Regions from separate parts of the Streptococcus pseudopneumoniae IS7493 genome, predicted to be linked through region 1. Evidence: predicted binding sites of a transcription regulator. Region 1 holds the regulator's gene; each other region holds the start of a gene.
The links. Region 1 encodes CtsR, which represses protease genes until heat stress. Its sites were predicted from a motif close to TTGGTCAAAAAAGGTCAAANA; they were not measured.
Positions count from the first base shown of each region.

Region 2: SPPN_RS02310 (ATP-dependent Clp protease ATP-binding subunit) is a predicted target of CtsR. The motif match lies at 6,533-6,553, and genes of this name have one in related genera.
Region 3: SPPN_RS04105 (ATP-dependent Clp protease ATP-binding subunit) is a predicted target of CtsR. The motif match lies at 1,766-1,786, and genes of this name have one in related genera.

Region 1 is NC_015875.1:2,140,787-2,150,970, reverse strand. Features, by position in the region: gene SPPN_RS11120 (thiamine-binding protein) at 1-280, shown strand, start outside; gene SPPN_RS11115 (ABC transporter permease) at 243-1,001, shown strand; gene SPPN_RS11110 (ABC transporter substrate-binding protein) at 1,039-2,046, shown strand; gene SPPN_RS11105 (ABC transporter ATP-binding protein) at 2,046-2,774, shown strand; gene SPPN_RS11100 (CtsR family transcriptional regulator) at 2,893-3,351, shown strand; gene SPPN_RS11095 (ATP-dependent Clp protease ATP-binding subunit) at 3,353-5,785, shown strand; gene SPPN_RS11090 (AAA family ATPase) at 6,046-7,104, shown strand; gene pnuC (nicotinamide riboside transporter PnuC) at 7,114-7,893, shown strand; gene SPPN_RS11080 (NUDIX domain-containing protein) at 7,895-8,665, shown strand; partial or broken gene SPPN_RS14105 (hypothetical protein) at 8,739-8,968, opposite strand; gene SPPN_RS11075 (hypothetical protein) at 9,256-9,954, shown strand; gene dusB (tRNA dihydrouridine synthase DusB) at 10,025-10,184, opposite strand, start outside.
Region 2 is NC_015875.1:400,414-410,597, reverse strand. Features, by position in the region: partial or broken gene SPPN_RS02335 (peptide ABC transporter substrate-binding protein) at 1-67, opposite strand, end outside; gene SPPN_RS02325 (glycoside hydrolase family 13 protein) at 263-1,870, opposite strand; gene SPPN_RS02320 (DUF1846 domain-containing protein) at 2,023-3,507, shown strand; gene SPPN_RS02315 (S-ribosylhomocysteine lyase) at 3,602-4,084, shown strand; gene SPPN_RS02310 (ATP-dependent Clp protease ATP-binding subunit) at 4,378-6,483, opposite strand; gene SPPN_RS02305 (hypothetical protein) at 6,740-6,946, opposite strand; gene mraY (phospho-N-acetylmuramoyl-pentapeptide-transferase) at 7,083-8,063, opposite strand; gene pbp2x (penicillin-binding protein PBP2X) at 8,065-10,184, opposite strand, start outside.
Region 3 is NC_015875.1:789,147-799,330, reverse strand. Features, by position in the region: gene SPPN_RS04120 (amino acid ABC transporter ATP-binding protein) at 1-491, opposite strand, end outside; gene SPPN_RS04115 (amino acid ABC transporter permease) at 491-1,174, opposite strand; gene SPPN_RS04110 (DUF1797 family protein) at 1,365-1,595, shown strand; gene SPPN_RS04105 (ATP-dependent Clp protease ATP-binding subunit) at 1,825-4,083, shown strand; gene SPPN_RS04100 (NUDIX hydrolase) at 4,212-4,664, shown strand; gene SPPN_RS13830 (hypothetical protein) at 4,661-4,807, opposite strand; gene SPPN_RS04090 (DUF1827 family protein) at 4,875-5,174, shown strand; partial or broken gene SPPN_RS13150 (transposase) at 5,361-5,576, opposite strand; gene SPPN_RS04085 (S8 family serine peptidase) at 5,832-10,184, opposite strand, start outside.

The sequences.
Region 1 (10,184 bases):
CATCGCCTTGCAAGTTTTACCCCTAGCACAGGGGATTGATCGGATAGCTGTTATTGATCAGGTCATTGCTTATCTGCAAGCTCAAGAAGTGACCATGGTGGTGACACCATTTGAAACGGTCTTGGAAGGGGAGTTTGATGAGCTTATGCGCATTCTAAAAGAAGCGCTGGAAGTGGCAGGGCAGGAGGCAGATAATGTCTTTGCCAATGTCAAAATAAATGTAGGAGAGATTTTAAGTATTGATGAGAAGCTTGAAAAGTATGCTGAGACGACACATTAGTCTATTGGGTTTTCTGGGAGTCTTGTCAATCTGGCAGTTAGCAGGTTTTCTTAAACTTCTCCCCAAGTTTATCCTGCCGACACCTCTTGAAATCCTCCAGTCTTTTGTGCGTGATAGAGAATTTCTCTGGCACCATAGCTGGGCGACTTTGAGAGTGGCTTTACTGGGGCTGATTTTGGGAGTCTTGATTGCCTGTCTCATGGCTGTGCTCATGGATAGTTTGACTTGGCTCAATGACCTGATTTACCCTATGATGGTGGTTGTTCAGACTATCCCGACCATTGCCATAGCCCCTATTCTGGTCTTGTGGCTAGGTTATGGGATTCTGCCCAAGATTGTCTTGATTATCTTAACGACAACCTTTCCCATCATCGTCAGCATTTTGGACGGTTTTAGGCATTGCGATAAGGATATGCTGACCTTGTTTAGTCTGATGCGGGCCAAGCCTTGGCAAATCCTGTGGCATTTTAAAATTCCAGTCAGCCTGCCTTACTTTTATGCAGGTCTGAGGGTCAGTGTCTCCTACGCCTTTATCACAACAGTGGTATCTGAGTGGTTGGGAGGCTTTGAAGGACTAGGTGTCTACATGATTCAGTCCAAGAAACTGTTTCAGTATGATACCATGTTTGCTATTATTATTCTGGTATCGATTATCAGTCTTCTCGGTATGAAGCTGGTTGATGTCAGTGAAAAATATGTTATTAAATGGAAACGTTCGTAGAATAAGAATGTTTCAAAAAAGAAAAGAGGAAATCAAAATGAAGAAAACATGGAAAGTGTTTTTAACTGTTTTAACAGCTCTTGTAGCTGTCGTGCTTGTAGCTTGTGGTCAAGGAACTGCTTCTAAGGATAACAAAGAGGCAGAACTCAAGAAGATCGACTTTATCCTAGACTGGACACCAAATACTAACCACACAGGGCTATATGTTGCCAAGGAAAAAGGTTATTTCAAAGAAGCTGGAGTGGATGTTGATTTGAAATTGCCACCAGAAGAAAGCTCATCTGACTTGGTTATCAATGGTAAGGCACCATTTGCAGTGTATTTCCAAGACTACATGGCTAAAAAATTGGAAAAAGGAGCAGGAATCACTGCCGTTGCAGCTATTGTTGAACACAATACATCAGGAATCATCTCACGTAAATCTGACAATGTAAGCAGTCCAAAAGACTTAGTTGGTAAGAAATACGGGACTTGGAATGACCCAACTGAACTTACTATGTTGAAAACATTGGTAGAATCACAAGGTGGGGACTTTGAGAAGGTAGAAAAAGTACCAAATAACGACTCAAACTCTATCACACCTATTGCCAATGGTGTCTTTGACACTGCTTGGATTTACTACGGTTGGGATGGTATACTTGCTAAATCTCAAGGTGTAGATGCTAACTTCATGTATTTGAAAGACTATGTCAAGGAGTTTGACTACTATTCACCAGTTATCATCGCAAACAACGACTATCTGAAAGATAACAAAGAAGAAGCTCGTAAAGTCATCCAAGCCATCAAAAAAGGTTACCAATATGCCATGGAACATCCAGAAGAAGCTGCAGATATTCTCATCAAGAATGCACCTGAACTCAAGGAAAAACGTGACTTTGTCATCGAATCTCAAAAATACTTGTCAAAAGAATACGCAAGCGACAAGGAAAAATGGGGTCAATTTGACGCAGCTCGCTGGAATGCTTTCTACAAATGGGATAAAGAAAATGGTATCCTTAAAGAAGACTTGACAGACAAAGGCTTCACCAACGAATTTGTGAAATAATGACAGAAATTAGACTAGAGCACGTCAGTTATGCCTATGGTCAGGAGAGGATTTTAGAGGATATCAACCTACAGGTGACTTCAGGCGAAGTGGTTTCCATCCTAGGCCCAAGTGGTGTTGGAAAGACCACTCTCTTTAATCTAATCGCTGGGATTTTAGAAGTTCAGTCAGGGAGAATTGTCCTTGATGGTGAAGAAAATCCCCAGGGGCGCGTGAGTTATATGTTGCAAAAGGATCTGCTCTTGGAGCACAAGACGGTGCTTGGAAATATCATTCTGCCCCTCTTGATTCAAAAGGTGGATAAGGCAGAAGCTATTTCCCGAGCGGATAAAATTCTTGCAACCTTCCAGCTGACAGCTGTAAGAGATAAATACCCTCATGAACTTAGCGGTGGGATGCGCCAGCGTGTAGCCTTACTCCGGACCTACCTTTTTGGGCACAAGCTCTTTCTCTTAGATGAGGCCTTTAGCGCCTTGGATGAGATGACCAAGATGGAACTACACGCTTGGTACCTTGAGATTCACAAACAGTTGCAGCTAACAACCCTGATCATCACGCATAGTATTGAGGAGGCCCTCAATCTCAGCGACCGCATCTATATCTTGAAAAATCGCCCTGGGCAGATTGTTTCAGAAATTAAACTAGATTGGTCTGAAGATGAGGACAAGGAAGTCCAAAAGATTGCCTACAAACGTCAAATCTTGGCAGAATTAGGCTTAGATAAGTAGAAAAATAGGGAGTTGGTGAAGATTATCCTTTACCAGCGCCCTTTTTCTTTTAAAAATGAGAAAATTTCGGTATAATAGTCAAACAAGGTCAAGGTTTAAAGAGAGAGGTGGGTTTGTAATGAGATTTAAAAATACATCGGATCATATTGAGGCCTACATCAAGGCGATTTTAGATCAATCTGGTATTGTGGAGTTGCAACGGAGTCAGTTGGCAGATACCTTTCAGGTTGTTCCTAGTCAGATTAACTACGTGATCAAGACACGCTTTACGGAAAGTAGAGGCTACTTGGTTGAAAGTAAGCGTGGTGGTGGAGGCTACATTCGTATAGGACGGATTGAGTTTTCTAGTCATCATGAAATGCTCCGGGAGCTGCTTTACTCGATTGGTGAGCGAGTCAGTCAAGAAATTTATGAGGATATTCTCCAGCTTTTGGTTGAGCAGGAATTGATGACCAAGCAGGAGATGAATTTGCTAGAATCAGTAGCTTTGGATCGCGTTTTAGGAGAAGAAGCTCCAGTTGTTCGAGCAAACATGCTACGTCAGATCATACAAGAGGTAGATAGAAAAGGGAAGTAAGATGAACTATTCAAAAGCATTGAATGAATGTATCGAAAGTGCCTACATGGTTGCTGGACATTTTGGAGCTCGTTATCTAGAGTCTTGGCACTTGTTGATTGCCATGTCTAATCACAGTTATAGTGTAGCAGGGGCAACTTTAAATGATTATCCGTATGAGATGGACCGTTTAGAAGAGGTGGCTTTGGAACTGACTGAAACGGACTATAGCCAGGATGAAACTTTTACGGAATTGCCGTTCTCCCGTCGTTTGCAGATTCTTTTTGACGAAGCAGAGTATGTAGCTTCAGTGGTCCATGCTAAGGTGCTAGGGACAGAGCACGTCCTCTATGCGATTTTGCATGATGGCAATGCCTTGGCGACTCGTATTTTGGAGAGGGCTGGTTTTTCTTATGAAGACAAGAAAGATCAGGTCAAGATTGCTGCTCTTCGTCGAAATTTAGAAGAACGGGCAGGTTGGACTCGTGAAGACCTCAAGGCTTTACGTCAACGCCATCGTACTGTGGCTGACAAACAAAATTCTATGGCCAATATGATGGGCATGCCGCAGACTCCGAGTGGTGGTCTCGAGGACTATACGCATGATTTGACAGAGCAAGCGCGTTCTGGCAAGTTAGAACCAGTCATCGGTCGGGATAAGGAAATCTCGCGTATGATTCAAATCTTGAGCCGTAAGACTAAGAACAACCCTGTCTTGGTCGGGGATGCTGGTGTCGGGAAAACAGCTCTGGCGCTTGGTCTTGCCCAGCGTATTGCTAGTGGTGATGTACCTGCGGAAATGGCTAAGATGCGCGTGTTGGAGCTTGATTTGATGAATGTCGTTGCAGGTACACGTTTCCGTGGTGACTTTGAAGAGCGTATGAATAATATCATCAAGGATATTGAGGAAGATGGCCAAGTAATTCTCTTTATCGATGAACTCCACACTATCATGGGTTCTGGTAGCGGGATTGACTCGACTCTGGATGCGGCCAATATTTTGAAGCCAGCCTTGGCGCGTGGAACTTTGAGAACGGTTGGTGCCACCACTCAGGAAGAATACCAAAAACACATCGAAAAAGATGCGGCCCTTTCTCGTCGATTCGCTAAAGTGACGATTGAAGAGCCAAGTGTGGCAGACAGCATGGCCATTTTGCAAGGCTTGAAGGCGACTTATGAGAAACATCACCGTGTGCAAATCACAGATGAAGCGGTCGAAACAGCCGTTAAGATGGCCCATCGTTACTTGACTAGTCGCCATTTGCCAGACTCTGCTATAGACCTCTTAGATGAAGCAGCAGCAACAGTGCAAAATAAGGCTAAGCATGTAAAAGTAGACGATTCAGGCTTGAGTCCAGCTGACAAGGCCTTGATGGATGGCAAGTGGAAACAGGCAGCTCAGCTAATCGCAAAAGAAGAGCAAGTGCCTGTCTATAAAGACTTGGTAACAGAGTCTGATATTTTGACTACCTTGAGTCGATTGTCAGGTATCCCAGTCCAAAAACTGACTCAGACTGACGCTAAGAAATACCTGAACTTGGAAGCTGAACTACACAAGCGTGTCATCGGTCAAGATCAAGCAGTTTCAAGCGTTAGCCGTGCTATTCGCCGCAATCAGTCAGGGATTCGCAGTCACAAGCGTCCGATTGGTTCTTTTATGTTCCTAGGACCCACAGGTGTCGGGAAGACCGAATTGGCCAAGGCTTTGGCAGAAGTTCTCTTTGATGACGAATCAGCCCTTATCCGCTTTGATATGAGTGAGTATATGGAGAAATTTGCAGCCAGCCGTCTCAATGGAGCTCCTCCGGGTTATGTGGGTTATGAAGAAGGTGGGGAGTTGACCGAGAAGGTTCGCAACAAACCCTATTCCGTTCTCCTTTTTGACGAGGTAGAGAAGGCCCACCCAGATATCTTTAATGTGCTCTTGCAGGTCTTGGATGATGGTGTCTTGACCGATAGCAAGGGCCGCAAGGTTGACTTTTCAAATACCATTATCATCATGACGTCAAACCTTGGTGCGACAGCCCTTCGGGATGACAAGACCGTCGGTTTTGGAGCTAAGGATATTCGTTTTGACCAGGAAAATATGGAAAAACGCATGTTTGAAGAGCTGAAAAAGGCTTATAGACCTGAGTTTATCAACCGTATTGATGAAAAGGTGGTCTTCCATAGCCTGTCTAGTGACCATATGCAGGAAGTGGTGAAGATTATGGTCAAACCTTTAGTGGCAAGTTTGGCTGAAAAAGGCATTGACTTGAAATTACAAGCTTCCGCACTGAAATTGTTGGCAAATCAAGGATATGACCCAGAGATGGGAGCTCGTCCACTTCGCAGAACCCTGCAAACAGAAGTGGAAGACAAGTTGGCAGAACTTCTTCTTAAGGGAGATTTGGTGGCAGGCAGCACACTTAAGATTGGTGTCAAAGCAGGCCAGTTAAAATTTGATATTGCATAAAAATGGAGAATCAGGAGTAATCTTGATTCTCTTTTGCCAAATTTCAAGTTCAAGTTAGTCATGTACTAGCTATCAGCTAGTTGAACCATCTAATTTTTAGGAGGGTTGGATGGCTAACTTCATTATAGAACTTTCACTTGGTTCTCTTTTTCGCAATGTTTTTATAAAAATGATAAAAACTATTGACAAAACAAAAATATAGTTTATAATAAAAACATAGATAATGAAAATATCAAAAACTATAAAAAGACAATGCGTTTATGAAAAAGAAAACAGCAGTGATATTTGGGACATTTGCTCCGCTTCATCAGGGTCATATCGATCTGATCCAGCGAGCCAAGCGGCAGTGTGACCAGGTCTGGGTTGTCGTTTCAGGCTATGGGGGAGATAGAGGGGAGCAGGTAGGTTTAACGCTTCAAAAAAGATTTCGATATATCCGAGAGTCCTTTGGTGATGACGAGTTGACCTCGGTTTGTAAGTTAGATGAGACCAATCTTCCCCGTTACCCTATGGGTTGGCAGGAGTGGTTGGACAAAATGTTAGCGGAGATTTCTTATGATGAAACCCAACAAGAACTGATCTTCTTTGTGGGAGAAGCAGACTATCAGCAAGAATTATCAAATCGTGGCTTTGAGACTGTCTTGCAAGAAGGAAAGTTTGGTATCTCAGAGACTATGATTCGAGAAAACCCAAGCAAATATTGGAAATATATTGCTCAACCCTTCCGACGTCAGTTTACAAAGAAAGTGTTGATTATGGGAAGTGCTAGCAATGGGAAGACCACTCTGGCAAAGGATTTGGCTAGGTATTACGATGCACCAGTCAGCTTGGAATATGCACGTGAGTACCAGATCAAAAACAATGTCCGCGACGATGAATTGACTCCAAAGGATTACTATTATCTCCTGTTGTGGCAGTATGACCAGACCTCTAAGTTAATTGACAGTAATGCCAATAGGGGACTGGTGATAGCAGACACCAACTCCTTAGTAACCAAGGGCTACTATGATTATTACATGGAGTCAGAGGATCAAGGGGACTTATCGGGAGAGACTTTTGATAATCTCTTTGCCTCGATCTTGGCTAAGGAAAAATGGGACTTGATTTTCTTTGTGCAACCTATTGGCTCCTATGTCAATGACGGATTTAGAGATATGACTATGGCAGAAGACCATATTCGTCATAGTTTTTCCCAGCATTTGGACCAGACGAGAGAGCGATATTTAGCAAACATTCCACTAGTTTATCTAGCTGAGGATTATCTAGGAAATTATGAAGCAGCAAAAGTGACTATTGATGCCATTTACCAAGCAGATTAGGAGAAACATATGAAAAAACTAACTGAAAAAATCACACAATTTATCGAAAACTTTAAAAATGTTCATGCAGAAGCTCGCAAAATCGGTTTTGCAGGAATCATGCACTTGCTCTGGAAAGATCTCTTTGTCGGTCGTAGCCTCTTCCAGTGGTTGTATCTCATCGCCTTGTCAAGTGTTCCCTTTATCTTGGAATTCACTCAAAATATAGATAGTCATGATTGGTTAAGCTTGTTTGCATCTTGGACTGGGATTGTCTGTGTTATCTTGGTAGCAGAAGGTCGTGCAAGCAATTATCTCTTTGGGGCTATTAACTCTGCTATCTATTTGATTTTGGCCATGGATGCGACTTTTTATGGCGAAGTCTTGACGACCGTTTACTTCTTTGTCATGCAGCCGATTGGCCTCTATGCTTGGCTGTCCAACCGTATTAATGACCAAGGAAAAGCAGAAGAATCTCATTTTGAAGCTAAGAAATTATCTATTTTTGATTGGCTCAAGTACTTGGCCTTGACTGCTATCATTTGGATTGGTATGGGCTTGGCTTATCAAAGTATCCATAGTGCTCGCCCTTTCCGTGATAGTGTTACCGATGCGACCAATGGTGTCGGTCAGCTCTTGATGACCCGTCTCTATCGTGAGCAATGGATTTTCTGGATTGCAACCAATCTCTTTAGTATTTATCTCTGGTGGGGTGAAAATATCCACATCCAAGGGATGTACTGGGTTTACACTCTCAATAGTCTAGTAGGTTGGTACCAATGGACCAAGGCAGTTCGTAAGGAGGCATAAAATGACGGACACGATGATTCCAGCAGGGATGGAAAAAGAATATTTTGAAATTCATGCTAGTCAGGAAGAATTTTTAGACTGGTACCACAAGCAGGAACTCCCTCAATACGAAAAACCAAGTGTAACGGTGGATATGGTAGCCTACTGCTTTGTCGAAGGAAAAATCAAGCTCTTATTAATTCGTCGCAAGGCTCATCCATATCAAAATTGTTTGGCTCTGGTTGGAGGATTTATGAACAAGGGCGAAGATGCTGCGCATGCCTGTCAGCGTGAGGTGAGAGAAGAAGTCAATCTCGATCTTCCTTTGGAAAAAATTGAGCAATTGATGACCGTATCGACTCCCGGCCGTGATCCACGGGGCTGGACAGTGACCATTGCCCACTTGGTTTATTTGCCTAGTCGTGCATTAGAACTTGTTCAAGCAGGAGACGATGCCAAGGATGTGTTTTTTGTAGATGTCGATTTTCAGACAGGCAAATGCTACCTAGAGGGAGTGGAGTTGGAGGAACAAGCCTTCGCTTTTGACCATTATGCCATTATTCAAGAGTCTATCAAACGAATCCAAGGCCGTCTCGACTGGAATCCGACCTTCCTTTATCTGCTGGAGGAGGAGTTCACTGTCTACGAAGGGACTGAACTGGTCAATCTCATCAACCCCGGTCGTCCAATCGTCAGCAATAACTTTCTCGTAAAATACGGAGAATATGTAGAAGAAGTTGGACTCAAACGAGTGTCTAAAAAGAAACCAAGAAAAACCTATCGATTGAAATAAAAAACGAGGTCGGGATAAAGTTCCTGACCTCTTTGTTTGCCTTTATTAGTTTGCTTTGCTGTTGCGACTGTTTTTAGGGATAGTTATCTTTCTTAGAATTGCTCAACATGTGAGTAAAAAGTCTTTGTATCGATACTTGAGATATTTTTCGTGTAGGAATAACAAAGCTATATAGAAAATCATAAAGACTGTGGTCAGATAGAAGATATCAAACGAAGTTTTGCCATAGTGAGTTGCGGATTTATAGGAACCAATTGCTCCCAAAATCAACCAAGGAAGATACTTGAAATACTTATTTAGTATAAGAGTGCACTTCCTATATTCTATTTCACTGTTATTATATTCCTTTGCAGCTAAATATGTAAGCGATTAAATAAGAGCGATTTAAAAAATTTTAAACAAAATAGGAATTTTTCTCTGTTTTTTCTATTAGATTACGAATAGAAGAGTAGGAGGAGTAAAGGTGTTTAAATTATGTGAGATTTTTAAAATAGTTTAAATAAATTATTGACATATTTAAATCTAAATGTTACAATTCCATTGCAAAAAGATTTCTTTATATTTCTAAAATATTACAAAGGAGTAGAAAAATGAAAAAGAAAACCTATATCAAATTGATGGTAGCAACTGTATTGGCTTCTATCTTGCTACTGGGAGCTTGTGGAAATAAAAAGGAAACAACTCAAGCAAGCAGTTCTGCTAAGATAAGCCAGTCATCAAGCTCTAAAGCAGCCTCTTCTAGCAAAGAAAGCAAGACTCAGAAGTCCTCAACTTCAGCTTCATCTGAAAAGGCTAAGGCATCTACTGATCAATCTTCAGCAACTGCAAGGCCATCACAAGTGGCACCTGCACCAGAGCAAAGACAAGGTCAAGAAGTGTCTAATCAACAGGCAGCTAGTCAACAAACTCCTGCTCAGGCTCCTTCAACTCAACAGGCTCCTCAATCCCAGTCTAACCAATCAAGCTATGATCCTACAACTGACCGCAAACTTCAAGACAAACAAGCAGAGCAAAATAAACGCTACAAGGGTGTTTTAACCATGGTAGATGGTGATTTCTCAGCTGCAGCGGGCAATTGGAAGGGAGCAAATGGCGAAACCATCACAGTTTCATCAGGAGGTCAATTCACAGTAGAATCTGCTGATGGAAAGAAAGAAAACTACTCTATCAGAGGCTACTCTTATACTCTTGATGATGGCAAGTATAATGCCAAAATTGGTGGAGGAAAAATCATCCAAATTATAACAGGAGCGGATGGCAAGGTTTCCAGTGTTGCTTTGAGTCAATAATAACCCTTAGTATTTGAATTTTTACAGTCAAAAACCCGTAACCTTTAAGAGAGTTACGGGTTTTGGTCTATTAAGCCTTATCCAATTGCAAGAGGGCTTCAATCTCTGCTAGGGTGCTAGCTTGCGAAATGGCTCCACGGAGTTTGGCAGCGCCAGATGTTCCACGGAGATAGTGAGGAGCGAGGCCACGGAATTCACGAACTGCGACGTTTTCTCCTTTGAGGTTAATC
Region 2 (10,184 bases), 450 kb from region 1:
AAGCAGCTAAAAGCAAGGCAAATTCAAAAGTCAGGCCTGCACTAAGGACACTCTTTTTTGTATTCATCTCCCTTCTACTTTATGTTAGTTTTTGTAACATAGGTTTGTTTTACCAAAATAGTGGAAATTTGTAAAGTTAATTGAATTTCGAGAATGAAAGTTTATAAACCTTGGTTATAAAAAACAAAGGATTTCTGCCTTTTCATACAGCCTTCCCTTGTTTTTATGCGATTTCAATTTTAAATTTTTCTGTAAAAAATATTTATAGTAATTCCACACAGAAAGCATCCCATGGAGCTAAGATTTGTTTTTCAAAGACTTCTTGAGCTAGGGTGTTTTCAATCAAGACAGATTTGACATTTCCTTCTACTACAAAGACTTGCTCTTCATTGGACAAGTTAGCCACAACTAGGAAACGACGGTCGCCATCTTTACGGATATAGGCGAAGACCTTATCAGCCGTATCAAGCAATTCAAAGTCAGCTCGAATCAGCCAGCTGTTCTCCTTACGGATTTGGACCAAGTTCTGATAAGTATAGAAAATAGAATCTGGATTTGCCAGCGCTTCTTGAACGTTGATTGCTTGATAGTTTGGATTCACTGCCAACCAAGGTTGACCTGTTGAGAAACCAGCGTTTTTGCTCTCGTCCCATTGCATAGGGGTACGGGCATTGTCACGTCCAATGACACGTATACTGTCCATGATTTCTTCCAGCGAAACACCTTTTTCAAGAGCTTCACGCGCATAATTGAGGGATTCAATATCTTCTACTTGATCCAGCGTTTCAAACGGATAGTTGGTCATCCCAATCTCCTCACCTTGGTAGATATAAGGAGTTCCTCTCATAATATGAAGCAAGATTGCAAAGGCTTTGGCAGATTTTTCGCGGTATTCTTGGTCATTTCCCCAGATTGAGACAATACGAGGGAGGTCATGGTTGTTCCAGAAGAGGGAATTCCAGCCGTCCTCAACTCCTAACTCTGTCTGCCATTTGTTGAAGATTTCTTTTAACTTAGCGATATTCAGCTCTTTTTGATAGTGCCATTTAGGCTGACCTTCCTGATACTGAAGACCGATATGTTCAAAATGGAAGACCATAGACAATTCTTGCCCCTTTGGGTCAGAGTAGAGCTTGGCAATCTCTGGCGTTGCTCCCCAGGTTTCCCCTACTGTCAAGAGATTCTTAGCTCCAAAGGTGGCCTGATTCATTTCCTTGAGATAGGGGTGAAGCATAGGACCATTATTGACTACCTTCTCGTCAGGAATTTTGCCAATCATGTCAATAACATCCATACGGAAACCACCAATACCTTTATCAATCCAGAAGTCCATCATATCATAAATTTTCTGGCGAAGTTTTTCATTTTCCCAGTTGAGATCCGGCTGTTTCTTACTGAAAAAGTGGAGATAGTATTGACCTGACTTTTCATCGTATTCCCAAGCAGACCCACTAAAGATAGAATCTAGGTCATTGGGTTCATCGCGCCAGATATAGTAGTCTCGCTCAGGGCTATTAGGATTTTCACAGGCCTCTACAAACCAAGCATGTTCATCCGAGGTATGATTGACCACCAAGTCCATGATGATACGAATATCACGCTTCTTAGCTTCCGCAATCAGTTGATCCATATCCTCCATGGTTCCAAAAATCGTTGCAATCGCTTGATAATCAGCAATATCGTAGCCATTATCATCCATAGGGCTGTCATAAACGGGAGAAAGCCAAATCGCTGTAATCCCTAGCTTGGCTAGATAGTCTAACTTACTGGTAATTCCTGGCAAATCGCCAATTCCATCTCCGTTGCTGTCCATGAAACTCTTTGGATAAACTTGATAAACTACGGCATTGTGCCACCATTTTTCTTGCATCTTCTTACCTCATTATTTTAATAATCTATAGTCTATGATAGCGCTTTTCAGATTTTTATGCAAGCGTTCGCCTAATCTTTTTGATTCCTTTTTTAACTCCGTAGTTTCCTAACTTCCAATTTTTTATTATAATAGAGGTCAGAGGTAAAAAAATGAAAAAACAAGCTTTTAGTTCTGAACGATATTTGAATTTACAACGCGACCATATTTTGGAACGCATTAACCAATTTGACGGCAAACTCTACTTAGAATTTGGCGGTAAAATGTTAGAAGATTTCCACGCTGCTCGTGTCCTTCCTGGTTATGAACCTGACAACAAAATCAAGCTCTTGCAAGAATTGAAAGAGCAGGTTGAGGTTGTGATTGCCATTAATGCTAGCAACATTGAACATTCCAAAGCACGTGGCGACTTAGGCATTTCTTATGACCAAGAAGTTCTTCGTTTGATTGACAAATTCAATGAATTAGGGATTTTTGTCGGCTCCGTTGTCATTACACAATACGCTGGCCAACCCGCTGCAGATGCCTTCCGCAACCAACTTGAGAAAAACGGAATTGATTCTTATCTTCATTATCCAATCAAAGGATATCCGACGGATATGGATCACATCATTTCCCCAGAAGGCATGGGCAAAAACGACTACATCAAAACCAGTCGCAACTTGATTGTCGTAACCGCTCCTGGACCCGGTTCTGGAAAATTGGCAACGTGTATGTCCAATATGTACCACGACCAAATCAATGGCATCAAGTCTGGCTACGCTAAATTTGAAACCTTCCCTGTTTGGAATCTTCCCCTTCATCACCCAGTTAACTTGGCTTATGAAGCTGCCACAGCTGACCTTGATGATGTCAACATGATTGACCCCTTCCATCTTCAAACCTATGGAGAAACCACTGTCAACTACAACCGTGATATCGAAATCTTCCCAGTGCTCAAGCGCATGTTGGAACGTATTCTCGGAAAATCACCATACGCTTCACCGACAGATATGGGTGTCAACATGGTTGGTTTCGCTATTACAGATGACGAGGCTGCTGTCGAAGCTTCTAAACAAGAAATCATCCGCCGTTACTATCAAACAGTTCTTGACTTCAAAGCTGAAAAAGTTGGCGAAGCTGCCGTCAAGAAAATTGAGTTGCTCATGAACGACCTCGGTATCACACCTGCAGACCGTAAGGTTGCTGTCGTTGCGCGCCAAAAAGCAGAAGAAACTGGTGGACCAGCCCTAGCCTTTGAATTGCCAAATGGGGAAATCGTCACTGGTAAGAACTCAGAACTCTTTGGCCCTACAGCCGCTGCCTTGATCAACGCCATCAAAAAATCAGCTGACATCGCTAAAGAAGTAAAACTAATCGAGCCTGAAGTTGTTAAGCCAATCCAAGGTCTTAAAATCGATCATCTCGGTAGCCACAATCCACGCCTTCATTCAAATGAAATCCTGATTGCACTTGCTATCACAGCTACAGAAAATCCTGATGCTGCCCGCGCTATGGAAGAACTCGGCAACCTCAAAGGAAGCGAAGCCCACTCAACCATCATCTTGACTGATGAAGACAAGAATGTCCTTCGTAAACTGGGTATCAACGTAACCTTTGACCCATACTACCAATACGACCGCTTATATCGTAAGTAAAGATTTCAACCTCTCCATCCTCGGAGAGGTTTTCTCTCTGTCTCAGGAGCAACCTTTATGATATAATGAGAGAAGAAAACTGAAAGGATTTACCATGTCAAAAGAAGTTATTGTCGAAAGTTTTGAACTTGACCACACCATTGTCAAAGCACCCTATGTTCGCTTGATTGGGGAAGAAACAGGGCCAAAGGGAGATGTCATCTCCAATTATGATATTCGTTTAGTGCAACCCAATGAAGACTCGATCCCTACTGCCGGCCTTCACACTATCGAGCACCTCTTAGCCAAACTCATCCGTACCCGCATTGACGGCATGATTGACTGTTCACCATTTGGTTGCCGCACAGGCTTCCACATGATTATGTGGGGACGTCACGCCAGTGCTAAAATCGCAGCTGTTATCAAGGATTCGCTCAAGGAAATCGCTGAAACTACTACTTGGGAAGATGTCCCAGGGACAACCATCGAATCTTGCGGAAACTACAAGGACCACAGCCTCTTCTCTGCTAAAGAATGGGCAAAACTCATCTTGGAACAAGGGATTTCAGATGATGCCTTTGAACGTCATGTGATTTAAAATCGAGTAGGGGATAATCTCTAGCCCCTCTCACACCACCGCACGTGCCGTTCGGCATACGGCGGTTCAACTAACTTTTAACGCATGTCGTTCAAGGTAATAATCCAAACACGAAACCAGTCCACGTTTTTCCAGGACTGGTTTTGATATAGCACGTTTAAGTACCGACTTCTGAGCTACTATAGTAGACTGAAACTAGAATAGTACACCTCTACTACACGACATGCCCGTCGTACCTCAAAAGGAACCAGTTTTTCAGCTGGCTCCTTCTTTTTTATGCTCAAAATTCTGTCTTAGGCTTTTTCACGAATGACCAAAACACCATCTTCCATGTCAGCTTCTAGGTGTTTAGCATCAAGGTTATCCAAGTGGAAGTCTGTGACTTTGTCACGGATTTGTTGTTCAACCACACGACGGAGTGGACGAACACCCATGACTTCATCGTAGCCTTCCTCAGTCATGTATTCTTTAGCAGCTTCGCTCACTGCCAAGTCAATGTCTTTCTTAGAAAGCGTCTTGTTAACTTCAACCAACATAAGGTCTACAATCTTAGAAAGATCTTCTTTGCTCAAGTGTGAGAATTCGATGACAGCATTGAAACGGTTAAGGAATTCTGGACGGAAGTAAGGTTTCAAACGATCCATCAATTCTGGTTTATCAGCATCTTCTGTCAAGTTAGCTTCGTAACCAAATCCTGCGTTTGAAGTTGCGATAATCACCGTATTCTTGAAGTTGACAGTGTTACCTTGACCATCTGTCAAACGACCATCATCCAAAACTTGAAGGAGAAGGGTGATGACTTGAGGGTCAGCCTTTTCAATTTCGTCGAGAAGGACGATTGAGTATGGATTGCGACGGACGCGTTCTGTCAAGGTATTGTTGTTGTCATCGTAACCAACATAACCTGCAGTTGTACCAATCAATTTAGATACGGCTGTGCGGTCGCTGTATTCTGACATGTCCAAACGGATGATAGCATCTTTCGTTCCAAACATATCTAGCGCCAATTGTTTAGCAAGTTCAGTCTTACCAACCCCAGTTGGACCTACAAAGAGGAAGCTACCGATTGGGCGATTGCCTTCATCAAAACCAGCACGGTTACGACGGATAGCTTTTGCTACTGCTACAACGGCCTTATCTTGACCAATAACTTTCGTCTGCAAACGATGACCCATATCTTTCAAACGTTCGATGTCCGTAGCCCCCATTTGAGATACTGGAATACCGGTCATTCGTTCTACAGATTCAGCCACATCGTTGACACTTGCAGTCACTTTCATATCTTCTGTGTGGTTTTCGATTTTCTTTTCCAATTCTGCGATGCGTGTTTTATAGTTTAGAGCTGCTTCAAAATCTTCTGACTCAACAGCTTTTTCTTGCTTGTCTTTTTCTACCTCAATTTCACGTTCAACAGCATGCACATCTGTTACAGGATGCTGAGCTGCCAAGTGAGCCGCCGTTACATCGACCAGGTCGATAGCCTTATCTGGCAAGCTACGTTGAGGAATATACTGAACAGAATAATCTACTGCTGCTTTCAAAACTTCATCTGGCAAGATGACATTATGGTGTTGTTGATAGAGGTCACGAATTCCTTGAAGAATTTTATATGTATCCTCTGCTGAAGGAGCATTGACCTTGACTTCGTTGAAACGACGAGCAAGAGCTGCATTCTTCAAGATGGTGTTACGGTATTCATCTTGAGTCGTTGCCCCAATCACTGTCAATTCTCCACGAGAGAGAGCTGGCTTGAGAATATCCGCAAGCCCCTTAGAACCACTGTCACCTCCAGTAGAACCAGCACCGAGGATTTGGTGAATTTCATCAAAGAAGAGAATGATATTTCCCGCTTCTTTTACTTCATTGACTAAGTTTTGAACGTTTTCTTCAAAGCTACCACGGTATTGAGTACCAGCCTCAAGACCAGAGATATCAATGGAAATAATTTCCTTATTCTTAATAGCAGCTGGAACATCGCCGTTCACAATTGCTTGAGCAAGACCTTCGACAACAGCTGTCTTACCAACACCTGCATCTCCGACCAGAACAGGATTGTTCTTGGTACGACGTGAGAGGATCTCAGATGTTTCTTGAATTTCCTTGTTTCGTCCGATAACAGGATCCAACTTGCCCTCACGCGCTTCTGCAGTCAAGTTTCGACCCAGTTTAGCAAGGACACCATCTTGTTTTATACCTGAAGCCTGTTGTTGCATTTGTCCATCAGCTTCTACATTCCCTTGCAATTGACCGGTTGCACGATAGTGAGCAAATTCTTCAGGTGTCACTTCACGTCCATTAATCAAGTAGCGACGGTTTTCAGAACTATATCCTCGCATACCACCCATCAATTGGTTAAACAAATCATCCATGTTGTTAAAATTATTAAAATTGTTGTTCATATTCTTTACCTCATTTTGTTTACTTAGTTGTTAATACTGATATTGACTATCTTTGACCTTTGTTTTAAAAAATTTAGACTAGCTAAATCGCTACTCTAGGTACTATTTCTGGTTTTTCTTTTTCAAGCAGGAGTAGACTATCTTTACTTCTGAAGATTTCTAGATTAAACATAGACCCCACCTCTTTCTATTTTACTTTAAATAAGTGTTCTAGTAAGGCTTTCATTTACCTTACGTTCATAATATACTACATTAGTCAGAAAAGGTCAAGGGATTTGACTTTAATTGACCAATATTTTTTATACTCTTCGAAAATCTCTTCAAACCACACCAGCTTCGCCTTATCTACAACCTCGAAACCGTGTTTTGAGCTGACTTCGTCAGTCTTATCCACAACCTCTAAGCTGTGCTTTGAGCATCCTGCGGTTAGTTTCCTAGTTTGCTCTTGATTTTCATTGAGCATAAGTGTTCTAGTAAGGCTTTCATTTACCTTACGTTCATAATATACTACATTAGTCAGAAAAGGTCAAGAGCTTTGACTTTGACTGACCAATATTTTTTAAAAAGCAAAAACACCCTGAAACATCAGGGTGCTATTCTTATATCAAATACAAAATTGCTAGGGTCAAAAGACTTGCTAGAAGCCCCACTCCCCAAAAGAAGAAGTCAACCTTCCACTCGCTCCAAGGATTTCCTTTACCAGAAAATCCTCCAAGTTCAAAATGGTGATGCACAGGCGTCATACGGAAAATACGTTTACCACCTGTCAGTTTGAAATAGCTGACTTGCATCATGACCGAAGTTGTTTCAAAGACATACACAATTCCGATAATCAAGAGAGTCCATTCTTGGTGGAGAGCCATTGAAATAGCTGCCAGCATTCCACCAAGAGCTAAACTTCCCACATCTCCCATAAAGACCTTAGCAGGCTTATGGTTAAAGACAAAGAAACCAAGCAAACCACCAATCATGGCCAGAATCACTAGTAGGATATCCATCTGACCTTGCACATAGGCAATAACTCCATAGGCAGACAAACTAATCACAACGGAAATACTAGCTAAACCGTCAATGCCGTCTGTCAAGTTTACTGCGTTTGAAAAACCGACTAGCCAGAAAAGAGCGAAGATAATATAGAAAATCCCTAAATGCACTTGGTAGCCAAAGACAGAGAGCATATCGCCCCCACGCTCATAAAAAAGGTAGAAAATGACGCCACCTAGCAGCTGAAGAGCCAATTTCTGTTTGGGATTAAGGCCCTCATTGATTTTACGGAAGACCTTGAGGAAGTCATCTAAAAAACCAACCAAACCATACAAGACCAAAATAAACAAAACCATACCAACATTATTGGTCAATTGTTTTGAAAAAAGAGCGACGAGGAAACTCACCACAACTGCAGCAATGAGGAAAACAAGCCCCCCCATTGTAGGAGTCCCAGCTTTTGCCTGGTGCTGTTTGACATCCTCATGCATCTGCTGGCCTGTAATTTGCGCCTTTCTATAAAATTGGATAAAGGCCGGAATTCCTACTAAAGTTAGTAAAAATGTCACAATTCCAGCACTAATAGAAATAAACATATTAGTCTCCTAAAGTTAATTTAATTTTTTTAATGTTTTTGATAGCTGTATTAGTCCGAACATCCTGCTTCTGAACAACGGAACCTGAACCTTCAAATTCCAGTTCAATATCCAACCATTTAGCAAAGGTCTCGGCAGTCTCTTTTTTCCAGCCATACATGTCTGGAATTTCTTCTACCTTATCCGATAAAAGGAGAACTTGTTGGTTTGGTGCAAGATTGGTCCCTTCTTCTACAGAAGTCTCTTTAATCTTTGTTCCAGTACCTACAACGATTGGTTGCACAATATTTCGGCGTAAGGCTTCCGCCAACTCACCAGGTGAAATATCCTTGATGCTAGGCATTGCATAAGAAGATTCTGTCGTAACTTTATCTAAATTTTTGGCTGGAGATTGAAGATTGAGAGATTCTTTCATAGCTGAAGCCCGCTCCAAGATTGGGGTGGCAAATTCTCCCAACTGGATACCTGAATAATGCTCAGGCTGTTGAACCGTTACATACAAGATAAAATCAGGATTTTCAGCAGGATTCATAGTCACAGCTGAGAAAATATAATTGGTAGAACCAACCAAGTATCCTCCATTTTTCTCATCAGCGATTTGAGCCGTACCGGATTTAACTGCTACATTTTGTCCAGGAACTGTTATAATTGGCTTTCCTGTGTAGTGATTATACATAGTTCCATATAGAGGGTCCGTCCCAACTAAGATCATGTGATTTCGAGTTGTGCTTGCTGCCTCTTTGGAAACAGGATTTCCTACTATTTCTTTTTGTGACTTACGTACAGACTGATTGTTAGTATCATAAATAGCACTTATAAATTTTGGCTCCAGCATAACTCCATCATTAGCAATAGCTGTAAAGGCACGAAGCATTTGTGTTTGTGTCACTGAAATTCCTTGCCCAAATGAGCTTTGAGCAATACTAACAATATTATCAGCTGGAAGTTGACCAGCGTATTCATCTGTCAAGCCAAAGCGAGTTGGAACCCCAAATTTAAAGCGTTTTAGATAATCCAACCAAGTAGCATCTCCCATTTTTTGTTCAAGTAGACTCATTCCAACATTACTGGAGTGAGCGAAACCTTGTAAGAAAGTCATCATCCCACCAGTAGTCAAACCCTCATTAACATCCCAATCTCGAGTCGTCGCATCCGCTATTTTGAATTCACTGCTATTGAAGTATTCTCCACTTGGGAAGGTATTATTATCAATAGAAGAAGCTAACGTCATAACCTTCATGGCTGATCCTGGTTCATAGTTACTTTGATAAAGAATATCACGCCAAACAAAGTCCTCAGTGATTCCTTCTTTAGTATCTGCATTAAAGGTAGGTCGTTGGGTGGTAGCGAGGATTTCACCGGTCTTTGCACTGACCAAGGTCGCGGTCATATACTTACCTTTTACTTTTTCTAGAAAGGCATCCATCTGAGTTTCCATAAAGGACTGGAGGGTGCTGGAAATAGTCGTATAAACATCCTTGCCATCTACCGTCTGTTGGGAAACTTGTTCTGTTCCAGGTACAATATTACCCAGACGATCCTTTTCATAGGTAATAATACCATCTTTCCCTGCAAGAATACTGTTCAAGGAACTCTCCATCCCAGAGGTTCCCAGCAAGCTCTTGCTGCCATCTTCATTTTCATGGAGCTGAGCTAGTCCGATAAAACTAGAAGCAAATTGTCCGTTTGGGTAACTACGATTGGGACTGGTTGTAAAATCAATCCCCTTGACCTCTGCAGTTTCCAACTCTTTTTTGATAGCCATCATATTGGCATAGGTAATCCCATTGCCCTTCGAACCAAAGGAAACTTGCTTGAGATTAGGTTGCGAGAGTTGCTCTCTTACATAGGATTCTTCCATGTCCAGATACTTATGAAAGACCTCTGCCACCTTGTTAAATTGTGTTTTTTCTACGTAGAGAATCTTACCCGTTGCTGACTTATAGTTCTCATCAATGACCGCATAGACATTATAAGATGTCGCATCCTCAGCAATCGGGACTCCATTTCGGTCATAAATAGTCCCACGTTTGGCAGGAACTGTACGGGTGGTTTGATGAACCTTCTTAGCTTCCTTCGCTAAATCTGTTCCAAAGCGAGTGCCCGTCCCAATAATGACTG
Region 3 (10,184 bases), 840 kb from region 1:
AAGAGCAAAACATCTGGTTCCATGGCCAAACCACGTGCTATGGCAATCCGTTGTTGCTGTCCACCTGACAAACTCTGTGGATAAGCAGTTGCCTTATCTGGTAAACCAACTTTTTCCAAAAGTTCCTGAGCTCTCTTCTCAGCAACTGCCTTGCTTTCACCTTTGGTCCTGATAGGTGACAAGGTGATATTTTCCATCACAGTCATATTAGGAAAGAGATTGAATTGTTGGAAAACCATCCCCATCTTCTCACGCATGGCAAACAGGTCATTCTTCTTGTCCGTAATATCGACTCCCTCAAAGATAACCTTTCCTTTAGTTGCTTCTTCCAACAAATTCATAGAGCGAAGCAAGGTAGATTTCCCGCTCCCTGAAGGACCGATGATAACGACAACTTCTCCTCTTTTAATCTCGAGGTTGATGCCCTTCAATACTTCATTCTTTCCAAATGATTTATGTAAATTTTCAATTTTTATCAAGGTTTCTGTCATTATTTCTTATCTCCTTGTCCCATACGTTTTTCAAAAGCTTTCAAGGCTACGGTCAAAATAGAAGTCATAATCAAGTAATAAAAGGCTGCAAATAAAAGTGGTGTTAAAGGTAGATAGGTTGTTGTAGAAACTGTTGTAGCTCCGTTCCACAACTCCATGACACCGATAGCTGATAAGAGGGAGCTATCCTTGATAATGGTAATAAATTCGTTCCCCAATGCTGGCAAAATATTTTTGATTGCTTGTGGCAAAATCACATAGCGCATCGCATTTTTAGGACGAATCCCTAGCGAATAAGCCGCCTCTAGCTGACCTTTTGGAACTGCATTGATTCCAGCACGAACAGTCTCAGAAACATAAGCACCACTGTTCATAGAGATAATCAAAATCCCTGGAATCAGACGAGAAAGATCAACACCTAAAATTCCAACCTGAATAGTCGGAGCATTGATATGCATAAGAGCAAAGGCAATCATAATCTGAACCATCATCGGTGTCCCACGGAAAATCCAAACGTACAAGTTGGCCAGCCAAACAAGCGGTTTAAACTTTGAACGTTGCCCAAAAGCCAAGACAACCCCCAAAATGGTTCCCAAAAAGACAACACAGATAGAAATGAGAACCGTCACAACAGCCCCATAGTTAAAATAAGGTAAATACTTAGGTAAAAAAGAAAAATTCATAGTCACACTGCTTTCTAAAATAGAATACTGTATGATTATAACGTATATTGAATTAAAATTCAAATCTTTTATCCAATTTATTTAAAAATCTTTAAACTAGCAGAATTAGCGAGAAATTTTAGTTTTTTTCTAGTCAAGTTGGCCTCCTTTATGGTAAAATAGTAACGATAAGAAATGAAGGAGAATCAAAATGGAATCACATTTGGTTAGAATCATCAACCGCCTTGAAGCAATGGCAAACGATGGCGGAAATTTAAAACGTAATTTTGAACGTGAAGGAGTTGTTGTTGCAGAAGTTGCGTACAGCCACGACGAAGAAAACGGCTCAATCTTTACCCTTCGTGACGTAGAAGCTCGCGAAACGTATACGTTTGATAGCATTGACTTAATTGCAATGGAGATTTACGAACTTCTCTACTAATCTAAAACAAGCTGGGATTGTCCCTGCATGTCTAACCAAAATCCTTTTTGTCTCACAAATAGGATTTTTTTATAGTCCAAATTCACAAAAATTTTCATTGTAACAACTTTTCAAAGCTGCAATCTTTTTACTTGCTTTACACCCCAATCCTGTTATAATGAGAGTATAGGAATTTGACTATTTTTGACCTTTAAACAGATCAGGATAAAGAAAGAAATGAGGTAGATGTATGCTTTGTCAAAACTGTAAAATCAACGACTCAACAATTCATCTTTACACCAATCTCAATGGAAAACAAAAACAAATTGACCTCTGTCAAAACTGCTACAAGATTATCAAAACAGATCCTAACAATAGCCTCTTCAAAGGTATGACGGATCTGAACAATCGTGACTTCGATCCCTTTGGTGATTTCTTCAATGATCTAAACAATTTCAGACCTTCTAGCAATACTCCTCCTATTCCCCCAACCCAATCAGGTGGAGGTTACGGTGGAAACGGCGGTTATGGTTCCCAAAATCGTGGATCTACTCAAACTCCGCCACCTAGCCAAGAAAAAGGCCTGCTGGAAGAATTTGGTATTAATGTAACTGAAATTGCCCGTCGTGGAGACATTGACCCCGTTATTGGGCGCGACGATGAGATTATCCGTGTCATCGAGATTCTCAATCGTAGAACCAAGAATAATCCTGTCCTTATCGGTGAACCTGGTGTCGGAAAAACGGCCGTTGTCGAAGGTCTAGCTCAGAAAATTGTCGATGGCGATGTGCCACATAAACTCCAAGGTAAACAAGTCATCCGTCTGGATGTGGTTAGCTTAGTTCAAGGAACGGGGATTCGAGGACAATTTGAAGAACGCATGCAAAAACTCATGGAAGAAATTCGCAAACGTGAAGACATCATCCTCTTTATCGATGAAATCCATGAAATTGTTGGTGCTGGTTCTGCGAGTGATGGTAATATGGACGCAGGAAATATCCTCAAGCCAGCCCTTGCTCGTGGAGAACTGCAACTGGTCGGCGCTACTACCCTCAATGAATACCGTATCATTGAAAAGGATGCTGCCCTCGAGCGTCGTATGCAGCCTGTCAAGGTTGATGAACCAACCGTGGAAGAAACAATCACTATCCTCAAAGGGATTCAAAAGAAATACGAAGACTACCACCACGTTCAATATACCGATGCTTCGATTGAAGCAGCTGCAACTCTTTCCAATCGTTACATCCAAGATCGCTTCTTACCTGACAAGGCCATTGACCTCCTAGATGAAGCTGGTTCTAAGATGAATTTGACCTTGAATTTTGTAGACCCTAAAGTCATTGATCAGCGCTTGATTGAGGCTGAAAATCTCAAGTCTCAAGCTACACGAGAAGAAGATTTTGAAAAAGCCGCCTACTTCCGTGACCAGATTGCCAAATATAAGGAAATGCAAAAGAAAAAGGTCACAGACCAGGATACTCCAATCATCAGTGAACAAACCATTGAGCATATTATTGAGCAGAAAACCAACATCCCTGTTGGTGATTTAAAAGAGAAAGAACAATCTCAACTCATCCATCTAGCCGAAGATCTCAAGTCTCATATTATTGGCCAAGATGATGCAGTCGATAAGATTGCTAAGGCTATTCGCCGTAATCGTGTCGGTCTTGGTACGCCTAACCGTCCAATTGGAAGCTTCCTCTTTGTCGGACCAACTGGGGTCGGTAAGACAGAACTTTCCAAACAATTAGCTATCGAACTCTTTGGTTCTGCTGATAGTATGATTCGCTTTGATATGAGTGAATACATGGAAAAACACAGTGTGGCTAAGTTGGTCGGCGCTCCTCCAGGTTATGTTGGCTATGATGAGGCTGGTCAATTAACTGAAAAAGTTCGCCGCAATCCATATTCTCTCATCCTTCTCGATGAAGTGGAAAAAGCTCACCCAGATGTTATGCACATGTTTCTACAAGTCTTGGACGATGGTCGTTTGACAGATGGGCAAGGACGGACCGTTAGCTTCAAGGATGCCATCATTATCATGACCTCAAATGCAGGTACAGGTAAGTCTGAAGCCAACGTTGGATTTGGGGCTACTAGAGAAGGACGTACCAACTCTGTTCTCGGTGAACTCGGCAACTTCTTTAGCCCAGAGTTTATGAACCGTTTTGATGGCATTATCGAATTTAAGGCTCTCAGCAAGGATAATCTCCTTCAGATTGTCGAGCTCATGCTAGCAGATGTTAACAAGCGCCTCTCTAGCAACAACATTCATTTGGATGTAACTGACAAGGTCAAGGAAAAGCTGGTTGACCTAGGTTATGATCCAAAAATGGGAGCACGCCCACTTCGTCGGACTATTCAAGACTATATTGAGGACGCAATCACTGACTACTACCTTGAAAATCCAAGCGAAAAAGACCTCAAAGCAGTTCTGACTAGCAAGGGAAACATTCAAATTAAGTCTGCCAAAAAAGTTGAAGTAAAAACTTATGAAAAAGAAGTATAAATCCTATAGAAAAGGAGTAGAAAATGAAAATTTTCTGCTCTTTTTACTAAAATAACTATAAGTTCTTGACAGCTCTGCCTTTGTCCATTATGATAATAATAAAGATACTAGATAATGAGGAAAATGCAATGGCAAACCCAACTTTCGGAGAAAAAAAAGCAAATACAGACTATGTTGCACGCTATGGAGTGTATGCAGTTATCCCTGACGCTAAACAAAAACAAATTGTTCTTGTTCAAGCACCTAATGGCGCTTGGTTCCTACCAGGTGGCGAAATTGAAGTAGGTGAAAATCATCAGGAAGCCCTAAAGCGTGAATTGATTGAAGAGCTTGGTTTCACAGCTGAAATTGGTACCTATTATGGACAGGCTGATGAATACTTCTACTCTCGTCATCGTGATACCTACTACTACAATCCTGCCCACCTCTATGAAGCGACTTCTTTCAAAGAAGTGCAAAATCCACTAGAAGACTTTAATCATATTGCCTGGTTCCCTATTGACGAGGCTATCCAAAATCTTAAACGTGGTAGCCATAAATGGGCCATCCAATCTTGGAAAAAACAGCATAAGATTGACTAATACTCTTCGAGAATCTCTTCAAACCACGTCAGCGTCGCCTGACCGTAGATATGGTCACTGACTTCGTCAGTCTTATCTACAACCTCAAAACTGTGTTTTGAGCAACCTGCGGCTAGCTTCCTAGTTCGCTCTTTGATTTTCATTGAGTATAAATCAAGCGACTTTATTCAAAAAGTGCTATAATAGAATTAGAAAATCGGAGGAAATATTATGAAGCTTATCAATACGACAAACTCACACTCGCAACTTGTAAAAAATCAGCTAGAAAGTACCGATGCAACCCTTGTTGAGGTTTATTCTGCAGGGAATACAGATGTTATTTTTACCCAAGCGCCGCTTCACTATGAAATCCTCATCTCAAACAAACACCGTGCTATTCGTGAGCCTGAAATCGAAACCATTCAAGAATTTTTCTTGAAACGTAAAATTAATAAGGACTCTATTGATGAAGCCAATATCAAGACACTCTACTCAGAGAAATTAATTGGAATTTCAATCCCAATCCAGTGAGGAAATTGAGTAAAAACTCTACTTGAGCGAAAGTCCAATAAGTCTTCCCACAATAAAACGCATAGTATTGAGGTACACTCGCTATTATGCGTTTTTATATAGTAGATTGAAACTATAATAGTACACCTCTACTTCTAAAACATTGTTAGAAATCGGTTTGACTGTCCTGATCGATTTGTCCTATTCTTATTTCATTTTATAGTCATTTAGTTTTAAAAAGCATTCCAAACATTCAAAAATAGTTGGAACTTCCCTTAATAAATCCGTCACTTTCTTTTTCAAGATAGCCCATGCTTGCTCAATAGGATTCAAATCTGGTGAATAAGGTGGTAGAGGTAAGAAAAAGTGTTTATCTTGGATGCAGAGTTCATCCAAAATGTTCTTGGTATGAAAACTAGCATTGCCCGGAATCTAATGCTCGCTGTTTAAAATCTGTACTATATGCCATAGCTTTATTATAACATGCTTGTTTGAAACTAAGCAACTATACTATAATTTGAATCCTTTTGCTCACGATACTACTATAGAAATCAAGCATGAGTAAAACCAGTGGAACTTACCCTGACACGGAATTCCACTGGTTTTTATGATTTTTCTCAGACTAACTTCCAATTCTACTAGCGGTGGAACTTACTTTGGGAATTTAGCTTGTATTCTCTACTCACTTTTTGAAAAAGTTACAAGTCCAATAACTGACAACAAGAGAGAAATTCCAGAAATACTTAGCATAATAGAAATCATGTTATTCTCACCAGTGGCTGGTAACTGTTTTCCTTCTTTGATGACTGTAGCTAAAAGCACTTGTTGATCACTTCCAGCTAGTGTTTTATTCTCATGCTTAGCTTCTATATTGGAATGATGTATTGTAATTGATGTAGCTTTCTCAATTTTATCATTGCTAATTGAAGGCTTAATAGTTGAGACTTGTCTATTTTGACTTACTAATTTAACAGGTTGCACTTGAGAAACTGGCTTGATCGTTACAACTGGTTTAGCTGGAATAACTGGATTAACTGGTGCAACTGCTTTAGTTGGATCAACCGGCTTAACTGGTACAACTGGTTTGGTTGGAATCTCTACTTTATTAGCCTTAAGTTTTACAACCGTTTCTTTTAGAGCTTTGATTACTTCATTAATTTCTTCTTGACTAGCTTCTGCATTTTCCAAAAGTAGCTTAGCTTTGTTGAAAATAAGATGATATGCATCTTTCTCCTCTTTGCTAGCTGTCAAAAATCTTGGATCTTTTTCTTGGAACTTCACTTCATCCTCGATAACATTCTTTAGGCTCATAAAATCTGTTTCTTTCCCATTCAGCTGGTCTTGAGCTTGCAAGAAAGTGGTCAACAGACGGTCAATTTCATCTTGAGTTATCAAATCTTTTGTAATTAATAATGCCAAGAGTTTAAATTCACGATCATATTGACCTTTGCGTTCTTGATCAGAATTTATATATTTACCTTTTTTAACTGTCTCAGCATATGCTTTAATGGCATTCTTCAATGATGTGATATCAGATTCCTTACCATCCAATGTTTGCATAGCAGACTCTAAAGCCTTAACAATTTGGTCAATTTTATCTTGGTTAAGTTTACTTCCCAATGCTAGTTGCGCATCTTTGACACTTTGCTCAAACATCTCTTTTAAATTCTGTTTTGTATTATAATATCTTGGAGTTTTAACTACTTCCATTTGTTTATTTAAAGCTGCAATCAGAGCTAACTTAGAAACAACTGAAAGTGACAAAACATTATTTTTACCAAACAGAACTTTAAATGGTTGAAGATTATCAAGTAATTCATAACCGTTTGACAGATTTACAAGAACTTTATATTCACCAGTAACCACTTTCTTACCATAAGAATGTTTACCATATGTTTCAGCTGGCAAGACTTGACTCTGACCGTCTTCACCTACTAAAGTAATCATTGTAGTTCCAGGAACAGCTTGATTAAAGCCAACCGTTACTGGGGCATATTTCATTTTGTTAGCCAAGAAGGTAATAGTTTGAAAACTATTTTCTTTCGTTAAATCAAATTCCTTAGATAGAGCACTCACAAATTTCAACTCTGTACGATCATAGCTAAAAATTTCTGCAACATAATGCCCAAATTTCAAGAAATTAGTATCTTTTGACTTATCAACGGTTACATATTGACCTTCGCTATTTTTAATGCGATAAACATAAGTTGTATCAATCTCATCATTGGTTTTATTGTTTAGTATAGCAATTTTTACACGACCACTATTTTCTTCACCTACAAGATCTTTGAGAGATATAAAATCTACATTTCCCGCAAAGTCTTCCACATAATAGAAGATTTTCGATTTATCAATGTTCTTAGGAAGTGTATAACTACCATCTTCATTTTGTTTGATAATCTGATACTGTTCGATTTCTGAATCTGCCGCCTCTCTATTTTCAGAAGGACGAATATAAAAGACTTTTTCTAGAAGAATTCCGCCATTTCCGACATCCTGAGGTTTACGAGCTATAAATTGTTCTTGATTTTTTTGAGAACGAATATATCCCGAAGTAATCAGAGGTTTTTGTGTATCGATTTGAATTTTAAATATTGTGTATTGTTCTTCAGCTCCAGGGACATCTGGCTTATAACTAATAACATAGTCATAAATTCCATCAGAGACTCGATTTCCATTAGAATCCTGTCCTCCCCAAGCTGTTTTATCTACAATGTAACTTCTTGGATTTCTAGTATCGCCATCAAAATAATTTTTCACAAGGTCTGTTGGACGACTTTGCCAAATAGGCTGACTGTGTGTTGTATCCGAAGAATCATAAACAGTTGCACGAAGATTTACCAAGTTTCTATAGACAAGAGTTTTAAATTGAACAGAATCTTTATTACCATCATCGTTCGGCGAGATAGCAAGGCGAACATTACCCTTTTCATCTAATTGAAGATGGTATTTTCCTTCATCATCTTGTTTCACTCCGAGTACAGTCACTCGATTTCCTTGACGCTCTGCTTTTAAAACATTTACATCATTTTCAGAACTTGTTAAATAAGTTACATCGTCTGAAGGTGAAATTCCTGGATTATCTTTATCAATTTCAGAGTAAAATCCACTGTTTCCTTCCTTAATCAATTGATAAATTGGTTTTTCAATTGCAGGTAGATTTTGGAATTCTCCCTTAAATCCCATAAATGGTAAACCAATAACAGAACCATCATCTGCAGGATTGACAAATCTAACAAATCCTTCTAGAAAATAACCATTTGGCATTATTTTGCTAAGTTCTTCAGTAAACTTACTTGTATCTACACTAACTGTTACTGTCTTCGTACTATGAGCTTTCACAGTTACTTCGGGCCAAACTGTTTCAGTTAGTTTTCGTGGACGGAGAGTGAATTTTCCTTCTTCAACTTCGTCCGTATTTGTATTTACAATCATCTTCAATGTTCGGTCTTTATCCGAAATATTATGAATTGTAACTTCAAAGGTAAATTTATCACCAACATTACCAAGAGTAACACTTGGATAATTATTTGCACCTGTTACAAATAGATCTGTGCTTGTTGCCGCCATCGTGTCAACTACGCCAGCACCTTGGTGACGTGGAGAAGTATAGGCTCCAGTTTGTTTATTAAAATGTGGTTTTGCAGTAGACATAATTAAAGCTTTTACAATCTCTGAAATTTGACTAGCTGATAATTCAGGATGTTTCTTTGCTAAATATTCTTTGACTAATGCTGCGACACCAGCTACATGAGGGGCCGCCATACTTGTTCCACTTATACTTCCATAACTATTGTCGTTAAATGATGAATAGATATTTCCACCAGGTGCAGTAACATCTGGTTTCAATTGTCCATCTGTTGTAACTCCCCAACTTGAAAAATCTGACAATTGGTCTGCAACATCTGATTTACGATTATCCATCTTGTGATTAAAGACAATTTTATACTGACCAGACTTAAGAATTTCACCATAATATTTTGAAATAAAGACAGATGGGATTTTCTTAGCATCACCTGTAACAGACATACTAACATTTGCACCTTCAACGTTGTTATAAATTAAAACTCCAGCTGCACCGTGTTGAAGAGCATTTTTAATCTTATCAGAGAAATGGATTTTACCACGTTGAATCAGTGCTAACTTACCTCTTACATCAATATTAGCAAAATCTTCTTCACGACCAATACCCGTTGCTACATATTCGTATTCTTTCCCTTTTTCAAAATCTTTTTCTGTTTCAGGTCTATTAAAATCAAACTTACCATAATCAAGGGTAGCGTCATTTTCTAAACCTTTTACTTCAAAGACTTCAGTAGTTAGAATTTTATTATTAATCGAAGCAACAGAAATTGAATCTTCTACTGTAGAGGGATTTCCGACGAGACCATAATCAGGATTTTCTGCTAATGGTTGTGAAAAACCTCTACCGAAAGTATTGCTATTACCAGCAGCAATAACAACAGATACTCCTTTAGTGCGTGCTCTTTTTACTGCTTCAATAATATCTGAACCCGCATCTACAGTTGAACCCGCACCTGCACCCAAACTCATATTGATCACATCCGCACCTAACGCAACTGCGTCATCAACGGCTTTTACATAGAGGGCAGAGGCTGTAGTTTTATCTCTATCTGAAAAAACTCTCATAAACATAATTTGAGCTTCTGGCGCCACCCCATAAACCTTCTCAGAATTCGGGGCTTTATTAACTGGATTTCCAGCTACAATACCAGTAACGTGCATTCCATGAGACTCTTTTTCAGCCTCTTTTATATTATCAGTTCCATCAAAGTAATCATAAGCATATACTACCTTGTCACTGTACCATTTTCCATAGTCAATACCGGCAGCTTTTTTAGCTTTTTCGATATCATCCTGATTTTTAAATTTCGCCTTTGACGGATCAGAAATACGCAGAACTTCATGATTCAAATCAAGGCCTGAATCTATAACAGCGACTACAGTTCCTTGCCCTTTGTGTCCTGCTTCCCATGTTTTAGGGACAGTAATCATTTCATTACTGGAGAT